DNA from 3 places in the Bacillus xiamenensis genome. Region 1 is predicted to be linked to each of the others. Evidence: predicted binding sites of a transcription regulator. Region 1 holds the regulator's gene; each other region holds the start of a gene.
The links. Region 1 encodes LexA, which represses DNA repair genes until DNA is damaged. Its sites were predicted from a motif close to CGAACATATGTTCG; they were not measured.
Positions count from the first base shown of each region.

Region 2: the regulator LexA is predicted to act here: its motif matches at 1,530-1,543, upstream of BK049_RS02980 (YhjD family protein).
Region 3: the regulator LexA is predicted to act here: its motif matches at 1,902-1,915, upstream of uvrB (excinuclease ABC subunit UvrB).

Region 1 covers NZ_CP017786.1:3,556,674-3,559,958, reverse strand. The annotation lists gene BK049_RS18225 (STAS domain-containing protein) at 1-76, shown strand, start outside; gene BK049_RS18220 (IseA DL-endopeptidase inhibitor family protein) at 109-651, opposite strand; gene BK049_RS18215 (hypothetical protein) at 948-1,397, shown strand; gene lexA (transcriptional repressor LexA) at 1,444-2,064, opposite strand; gene yneA (cell division suppressor protein YneA) at 2,224-2,535, shown strand; gene BK049_RS18200 (YneB family resolvase-like protein) at 2,553-3,200, shown strand; gene BK049_RS18195 (DUF896 domain-containing protein) at 3,270-3,285, shown strand, end outside.
Region 2 covers NZ_CP017786.1:596,240-599,524, forward strand. The annotation lists gene BK049_RS02965 (AbrB family transcriptional regulator) at 1-244, shown strand, start outside; gene lepB (signal peptidase I) at 282-794, opposite strand; gene BK049_RS02975 (TVP38/TMEM64 family protein) at 794-1,411, opposite strand; gene BK049_RS02980 (YhjD family protein) at 1,569-1,931, shown strand; gene BK049_RS02985 (enoyl-CoA hydratase) at 2,020-2,451, shown strand; gene BK049_RS02990 (LCP family protein) at 2,492-3,285, opposite strand, start outside.
Region 3 covers NZ_CP017786.1:2,200,399-2,203,683, forward strand. The annotation lists gene BK049_RS11075 (PEP/pyruvate-binding domain-containing protein) at 1-1,162, opposite strand, end outside; gene BK049_RS11080 (CsbA family protein) at 1,446-1,691, shown strand; gene uvrB (excinuclease ABC subunit UvrB) at 1,983-3,285, shown strand, end outside.

The DNA of each region.
Region 1 (3,285 bases):
TCCTTTTAATGAATTTCAAACGGCATCATCACTTGCTCACGCCTTAAACCAGATGACCGAATTTTCACCAATATAAAAACCAGGCCTGTTAAAAGGGCCTGGTTTTCTTTAGATCACAGCATCAATTTTTGTTACTTTCCAATTATTTTCTACTTTTTCATAAGTGACAGTGCGTTTTACTGTGCGACCATCAAGGGTTGGGACTGTGAATTCGTATGTGCGGATTGTATTTTTCTTAGACACAAGTTTTGGTGTTGCCTTATCCCAATCGAGCATGTTGTCTCCGTCACCGACTGGAACAGCCATTTTACCATTATGAACAATGAACTGATAGTCTTTTAAACCATAAGTGATGGCTTCTTTTGTGAAAACTTGAGATAGATAGTCGTTTAATTTTTTCTTTGTATCTAATGTTTTAGACAGGTAGTTGTAAGTCATGTCTTTATAAGTAAATGATTTTAATTTGTAATCTGAATGTTCATTAATATTGTAGCCTGACATAGCACTCCAAAAGTGTTCTCTTGCATCAAGGGCAATATGTAACGCTTCTTTATTTGTCAGAGTGGCAGTTTTTTTGGAAGCGGCTAGTGTTGTTGTTTGTAAAGAGATCATCAGCATAATAGCGGTTAATAAAACAAATAATTTTTTCAAGGCGATTGCCTCCTTTTCTCAATGAAAACTTCTTATGTTACAAATGTTACAATAATTACATCGATATTACAAGAGTGAAACAAAAATGTTTTTTTATTTCTTTTCTTTCTACTTATATAACGTTTGAGGGAGACATAAAGTTTTCATTTTCTTATTTTTTATGGCTCATTATTATATAACCGTTCTAAAGAAGAACAAAACGTCTTTTGGAAAGATTTCGATTTGAATCCTCGACACTCTTTTTTTATGTATGACATATACTGTCGTGATGAATGTCTAAGAAAGTGGTGTTTAGTATGTATAATCCATATGAAGGTGTGTGGAATGGGAACTCATATGATCGGCAGGTACAAAGCTTGCCGTCGTTTCCTATTCCTCAAGTTGGAGGATTTCCCGGCTTACCAATCGGAGGAGGAGGGACTGGGCCAGGGCAAGGTTCAGGCGGGCAATCCATTCCGCCAGCTCCGCCGCAGCATATCATCTCGCAGTATCAGCAAGCAGTCTCTCAGCCCCAAAGTATGCAGCCGCTTATTGCAGGACAAAGTGTAGGCGGGGGCCCGCAAACTGTTCAATTTGCGGCGGGATGTAATAGAAGATGGACCATTGTATTCCTTAGAAACGGCCAAGTATTTTTAATGTATGTCATTTCCTCGCAACCTTTTGGCCGTACAACAGGCTTTATCTGGCCAAACTTTACATTTGGTTCCTTCCCAAGCTCAAGTATTCTTGCTTACTCTTGCTCATAAAAAGAAAGCCGGTTCTCATCAGCAGTTGATGAAATACCGGCTTTTTTTAATGAATGTTTCTAAATACGCCAATCACTTTACCTAGTATACTCACATTCTGTAAAATAATTGGTTCCATTGAAGGGTTCTCGGGCTGTAATCTAAAGTGCGTATCTTCTTTATAAAAACGTTTCACTGTTGCTTCATCTTCCTCTGTCATAGCCACGACAATATCGCCATTGTTGGCGGTACTTTGCTGACGCACAATGACATAGTCCTTGTCCAAAATACCTGCATCAATCATACTTTCTCCCATAATTTCAAGCATAAATACTTGTTCATCTGGTGCTGCAAAAGTTTCTGGAAGAGGGAAGTATTCTTCTACATTCTCAACAGCCGTAATAGGCAGGCCTGCTGTGACTTTTCCGATGACTGGGACGTTCATTACAGCGCTCTTTGGAATATTCATTTCTTCTTCATCTAGTACTTCTATCGCTCTAGGCTTCGTTGGGTCTCTTCTAATTAGACCTTTTGTTTCTAGTCTAGCTAAGTGTCCATGGACGGTTGAGCTAGATGCTAGACCAACAGCTTCACCAATTTCACGAACGGATGGGGGATAGCCCTTGCTTTTTACTTCTTCTTTGATGAATGTCAGGATATCGAGTTGTCTTTTTGATAGCTTCGTCATCTTTTGCACCTCAAAACGTCAATTTTAAAGAAATTATAGCATGTTTTTCCTAACAGTACAAACATAGGTTCGAAAAAAACGTTTGACAGAAACGTTTGTTCGTATCTATAATGAGTGATAGAAAGAGCGAACACATATTCTGTTAGGAGAGATGACATTATGAGGTTAAAGGAATCGATTATTTTTATTGGGCTATTCTCGTTCATCGTTGGTATATTTCTCTCACTTATTGCGGTCACAAGCCATAATGATTCAAATCAATATGTTAAAATAGAGGTTCAATCAGGTGATACTCTTTGGGGATTAGCTGATCAAGTGAGTGACAGCAAATCAATCGATAAAAATGCTTTTATTGACTGGGTAACTGAACACAATGATCTTGCTTCAACTGACATCCAGCCTGGGGACATTCTTGTGATTCCAGTCAAAAAAGAGCACCCGGTTGTATATCAACTTGCAACAGTACAGTAGAAAGGCCGATTGAAGACATGAACGCATTGATTTATGCGAGAGTGAGCACTGTTAAAGAAGAACAGGAAACCTCGCTGAAAAGACAAGAAGAAGAACTGCTGGCTTTAGCTGCTTTACATAAGATGAATGTGGTCAAAGTCATTAAAGAAAAAGCAAGCGGATATGATCTTGATCGTGATGGTGTTTTTGACATGCTTGCTGCACTGAAAGAACAAGCAATAGATGCTGTTCTCATTCAAGATGAGACACGCCTTGGAAGAGGGCAGGCGAAAATCGCACTTCTTCATTGTCTTTTTAAAGAGAAGGTCAAGGTGTATAGCGTTTTTCATAGAGGAGAGCTTGAGCTTTCAGAAGCAGATGAGATGGTCATTGAAATTGTAGGCGTTGTGGAAGAATACCAGCGGAGAATTCATAACCTGAAAATTAAGCGGGGGATGAAAAAGGCTATTGAGCGCGGATATCAGCCTGAACTGAATTTGAAACACCAAGATCAGGCACCTGGCCGCGAGCGTATTGAAGTACCGATATCAGAAATTGTTCGATTAAGAAAAAACAAAATGACATTCGCTGAAATTGCAGTGACACTACAGGCACTTGGTTTTGACATATCAAAAGCAACCGTGCATAGAAGGTATCAAGAATACGAAAAAGGAATGACGACGTGAAGCGTGAATTGTTGTAAAAATGAATGATATTTAGTAGTATGTAGGGAAAATGCTTTAAAGGAGTTTGTCATGATTTCTAAAGAAC
Region 2 (3,285 bases), 680 kb from region 1:
TCTTAGTTCAATTGCGATTGCAGAGATCACAGGGATTTCTGTCATTACGGCCATTCTTGCTTTTTCGCCTGGCGGTATTGCAGAAATGGCGACAACAGCAGTCACACTCCATGAGGATTCCACCTTTGTTGTTGCTGTACAAGTCGTTAGAATTATTTTGGTGATCGCCATGTTGCCACCATTTTTTCGTTTCTTACATCATTTTTGGGCAAAAAGACAGACTGATTATAAAGCCGCCAAATAAAAAAGAGACGCTCTGCTTATGCAAAGCGCCTCTTTTTTTATTCATGTTGATGCCTTTTTACACCGACTACTTGATCCTTTGAGATGGTTCCAAAATGCCGGCTGTCAAAGCTATGTATTCGGTTATCTCCGATCACGAAGTAATGATTATCTTGTATCCTATGATGGCCTGTAATGGCTTTTAGCTGAAAATCACCTGTCAGGACGTTGCCCATTTTATGATTTTTCTGCTCTTTTAAATATGGCTCTTTCCATTTCGCACCATCAACAAATAGCTGATCGTCTTCATACTTGAGCGTTTCCCCTGGCAGTCCAATGACCCGTTTGATCAAAATTTGATTTTTAGGCCCATGAAAGAGAACGTAATCAAACCGGTTAATTTTCGTGAGTTTTGGTGAGAACTTGTTGATTAATAATTCTGTCCCATCTGTAAATGTCGGGTCCATACTAACCCCTTCTACTTTGTACGTGACAAACATGAAATTCTTTACTTGGAACAATAAGACGATGCATGTAATAATCATCAACCACAGAAATGGCTTCTTTTTCATTAAGAGCCTCCTTTGTCCTCACGCTGACTCATCCGAATGTTCAACCTATTTTCTACTCTCTTTCCAACATACCATAATAAAGCGATGACTAGAACTGCAAAAACACTTCTTAACGGATTCTTTACCAAAGACGAAAGATCATAGCCAATAAAACTAATCATTAAGAGCATGACACACTTACCTGATAAAGCGGCTAATGAAAATTGCCAGATGCTAATTCTTGATAGTCCTGCTACTACATTGACGGCAGCAGAAGGGGTGAAAGGAAAGCAAAGTAAAATAAAAAGCGGGCCAAACCCCCGTTTTTCCACCCAAAGCATCAGCTTTTTAATGGAAGGGTGTCTGCTGATAAAGTTCAGCATTCTCATCTGTCCAAATTTTCTGATCAGTAAAAAGACAAGAATAGATCCTGCACTTGCACCAATCCAGGTCAATAAAAAGCCTTCCCATAGCCCGAAGGCATTTGCATTTGCCACAGCAAACGCAACGAGGGGTAAAAATGGCAGAAATGCTTCTATTAAAGGAAGCAATATGGCCACAATTGGGCCAAAGGCCTTGTAGCTCTCAAAAAATGATGTGATATGTTCATGAGTAAATATGGAAAGAAATGATGGCAACTTGTTTGACTCCTTCAAGGTTTGTCTATCTTTCATTTTACATGGAAAGCATAAAAATATACAAATGAATCCCTCTCCTTCCCCTTGAGATTTTTAGACTCATCCGATATAATAAATAAGAACAAATGTTCTATTTATAAAGAAAGCAGGCATGGACATGACAAGACTATCAAGTGTACAGCTTCAGATGATGGAACAGGCCATCTTTCTTCCAATGGTCATCTCCATCCTCAACCGTGACTTGACGCACCTCAAAAAACATCAAACATTTAAACTAAATGAACCATATATTCAGCTTGTCACATCTTCATTAAAAGAAGCACAAACAGCTCTTTATCAATTGAAACAGCATTTACGTCAAGAAAAAATGAAAGTACAGCAAATTGAACACGATGAAGGTTTTACGACATATTTATTTATGATGAATGGTTATGAAGAAAAGCATAAATATTTTAATCCACGTATACGTCATCGTGTAGAGGAAATGCTCACCCAATATTTTCTCCATCAAGAAAAATAAATGTGGTTATATTTTACATTCGAAAAGGAACTCTCCAATTTTTGGCGAATTGATAAACATACCAAAAATTAGGAGGAATTGCATAGTGATGAAAAAAATAGCAGCACTCACTTTAGCAGCAGGGTTACTTGTGCCAAGCACAGTTTCTGCATTAGAACCAGTGCAAACAGGAAAACAAGAAGCAGCAGCATCTACACAATTTACAAGTGTGGCCTATACAACGGTTTCTATCGTTGGAAAACGAGTGAAGTTTGAAGTGAAGGCACTCGAGAATCCTTTTAACACAACTTACTATAATCGAATTGCTTGGACGAGTAATGACGAGGAGCCGAGTGTATTCAATGACAATATTCTATCGGTCATTGTCGCTAAAAAAACCGGACAGTCTTATCAAGTCTTTTCATACGAAACACTCACTGCGGTGAAGGACAAGATTGAATCCGGCGAAAAAGTATATGGCTGGGCGCTTGCTTTAAATGGCGTGTGGTACCCAACGATGCCTGCAACCCTCTACTATTAAAAGACAAAAAGCCTGCCACTGCGGCAGGCTTCTTCATGATTTATGATAATTCAAGCTGCTTTCTCAGCTCTTGTCTGACTTCTTCTAACCCAGCTCCATCTAACTCAAAGTAGTACACATTCCCAGGCTGATAATCATGCCCCTTTAACTGAAGAGTATCCACTGATTTCAATGAACTTAGTAAAGGGTAAAGACCGATAAACTGCTTCATGGATAAATTAGTGGAGACGTTATCACCAAGTGTATCAATGATGTTGTCATATGACGGTATGGAAGAAATGGATTTTGATTTTTCAAAGATGGCTTGAAGTGCCTCCATTTGGCGCTTTCCGCGCATGAGATCACTATCTGCCTTTCTCGTTCTCACAAACGCTAATGCTTCTTCACCGCTGAGTGTTTGTGTGCCTGTTTCCACATGAACTTTTCCTTTTGAATCCTTTTCCATTTGTTTTGCAATGCCCTCATCTTCAATCGTCACATCAATTCCATTTAGCTCATCGACAATGTCTTGAAACGCCTTAAAGTTCCCTGAAATCACATAGTCTACGGGAATGTTCAACAGATTCTCTACCGTTTTGACTGATAAATCTGCACTGCCAAACGCATGAGCATGAGCAATTTTATCATAGCCTCTTCCCGGTATATCTACATAAGAATCACGAGGAATACTAAGAAGCTTGATCGTTTTCTCTGTTCGATTCACCGCCGCAAGTAAGACCGCATCACTTCTTGCTTCGTCTACCGTTTCACCTGGACGGCTGTCAATCCCTAAGAGGAGCACCGAAAAGCTATCTTTTCCTGGATCAAAAGCTTTCACACGCTTTTGCGAGGTCT
Region 3 (3,285 bases), 1.4 Mb from region 1:
CATCAAAAACTGGTTCAGTATCCGTTCCTGCTTCTGGCATAGATGGTGAAGAATACAGATGGCCTCTATAAAGCTTGATATCTTTAATATTGAGATCAGGCACTTGATACTTTTCTCCGCTTTTCTTCATCCCGCTTTTTAAAGCAGGGATGATTAGACTTGAAAAGAGAGGACTTGTTGGTCCAGGCATATGATCGTCCATTGAAATCCAGAAATCTTGCAGCTCTTCTGGCTGTATTTGAAAAGAAGCTCCTGCCACTTCATTGGCTGTTTTTGGAAGAACAGTGGTAATGGGTCTCGCTTGAAGTAAATAAAAAGTACCATTTGAAATTCCAAATTCAATATCTACTCCATGTCCGTAAAGTGCTTCGACTTGTTTGGTGATTTTCGTGATTTGTAACAATTGATCATCATGCAGACAAAACTGACCAGCCCTTTCCTTAGATACAGGCTGTTCAATGACGCCCTCTTGACAGGGGACAATTTGCAGATCTTTTGTTCCCAGTGATTTCTCAATAGAGTCCGTTTCTTTGTCTACAATAAACGTGTCTGGTGTCACAAGGCCGGAGACGATGGCTTCTCCTAGTCCGTAGCTTGCTGTCAACATGACTTCATTTGTTTTTCCTGATACCGGGTTCTCACTAAAGATGACGCCGGAGACGTCAGAATGGATTAATCCTTGAACGACAATTGCCATGAGCGGCATATCTTCCTCGGTTTCGACCATTTCTTCCTTATATTCTGTGACTCTTGCTGCAAAATAAGAAGACCAGCATTCTTTCACAGCCTGTAAAAATTCTTCATTGGTTTTGATATTCAAATAGGTCTCGTATTGTCCTGCAAATGAGGCGCCTTCGAGATCTTCCGCCACAGAGGAGGATCGAACTGCAACGGAGGGATATGTTTTGAGCAATGATTGAAAGGACGAAAGTAACTCTGTTTCCATTTGTGAAGGAAACGAAGCATTTTTGATTTTTTGTTCAAGCATTTGTTCAGTTGGATGCAGGTGGTGATAGGAAAGAAAGCTTGCAAAGCTGTTGGTTTTAATAATAAACCCATCTGGAACTGGCAGCCCGTGATTGTTTAATTTAATTAAATTCACGCCTTTTGCCCCTGCGAGTGATGCGGATTCTTCAGCCGCATGAAATAATACTGAATACATGGGAAAGCCCCCTTATTCAAATAGCCAATTGTTTGTCTGTGTCTCTATATTCTCAAGATGATAGTGCGCACTATCATTTTAATCATAGAATTTATTGGATGTAATTGTCAAAGACGTAAAGACCTATCTTTGGAAAGGGGACGTTCTCACTAATTCTCCTCCTCATCTATATCAAAAGTCTTCATTAGAGAAGAAAAAAAGCTGAAATTGAAAACTGTGAATTGTTCATTATGCCAATCTTTACTATAATCAAGGGAGTAGACCATGTAGAGGGAGGGTTATTGTGATTACAAAAGCCATATTTGCACTTATTTTTCCTTTCCTGCTTGTCATTTTATTTTCAAAGGTTACTTATAATCATTACGTTGGCATTGCTTTAACCGCGGCCCTTTTATTTGCCTCGTATATGAAAGGCTATACAGAAACTTACTTTATTGTAGGATTAGATATTATTTCTTTAGTAGCTGGGGCATTGTTTATGGCTAAGAAAGAAATTGAAAAGAGAGAGAAGGCTGAAAAACATCATTGATGTTTTTCCTTGTGATCAATCGAAAGAATACGTTTTGTACTGAGCTGTGCTTACGATTTTTAGTGAGTGCAGCTTTCTTTTTTGTGATCTTTCTGTTGATCGAATATCTCGCTCCAAAATGTTCCATACTGAAAGGAAGGTTTCTTGAGGTGGTTATTTGCCTCGGCAGAGAGGGTATGATGGTATTGGAAATAAAAATCAAGTGAGAAGCGAACTTTAGTTCGTATTTTTGTGTTCTTTTATGATAATATATTCATTAGATAGATTTCGTAACGAAACGGAGGCTTTGATGTGAGTGACCGCTTTGAATTAGTTTCTACCTATCAACCCCAAGGGGATCAGCCAAAAGCGATTGAAAAGCTTGTGGAGGGCATCCATCAGGGGCAACAGCATCAAACGCTGTTAGGTGCTACAGGTACGGGAAAGACTTTTACTGTATCAAACCTGATTAAAGAAGTGAACAAACCGACACTTGTCATTGCGCATAATAAGACACTTGCTGGTCAATTATACAGTGAGTTTAAGGAATTTTTTCCGAATAATGCTGTTGAATATTTTGTGAGTTACTATGATTATTACCAGCCAGAGGCGTATGTGCCTCAAACTGATACATTTATTGAAAAGGACGCCAGCATCAATGATGAGATTGATAAGCTAAGACACTCCGCCACATCCTCGCTATTTGAGCGGAGAGATGTCATCATCATTGCCAGTGTGTCCTGTATTTACGGCTTAGGTTCGCCAGAGGAATACCGGGAGCTTGTCCTGTCTTTGCGAACGGAAATGGAAATTGAACGTAATCAGCTTCTGCGTAAGCTTGTGGATATTCAGTATTCTCGTAATGATATAGATTTTCAGCGCGGTACCTTCCGGGTTCGAGGCGATGTCGTTGAAATTTTCCCAGCTTCACGAGATGAGCATTGTATCAGAGTGGAGTTTTTCGGTGATGAAATTGAGCGTATTCGTGAAGTGGATGCTCTGACTGGAGAAATACTCGGTGATCGTGATCATGTCGCTATTTTCCCAGCATCTCACTTCGTCACAAGAGAAGAAAAAATGGAAAAAGCCATTATCAATATTGAAAAAGAGCTTGAGGAGCAGCTTGAAAAGCTTCGTGAGAACGGAAAGTTGCTTGAAGCGCAGCGTCTTGAGCAGCGGACAAGGTATGACCTTGAGATGATGAGAGAAATGGGCTTTTGTTCAGGAATCGAGAACTATTCCAGACATCTAACCTTGCGTCCTCCGGGTTCGACGCCTTACACACTGCTTGATTATTTCCCAGATGATTTTATGATTGTGGTCGATGAGTCACATGTGACCATCCCGCAAATTCGAGCCATGTACAACGGGGACCAGGCAAGAAAACAAGTGCTGGTAGATCACGGATTCCGTCTGCCGTCAGCGCTTGACAATAGACCGCTCACTTTTGATGAATTTGAAAAGCATATTAACCATATTGTGTACGTATCCGCAACGCCTGGACCGTATGAGCTTGAGAAAACGCCAGAGGTCGTGGAACAAATTATCCGCCCAACTGGTTTGCTCGATCCAATCATTGAAGTGCGTCCGATTGAAGGGCAAATTGATGACTTAA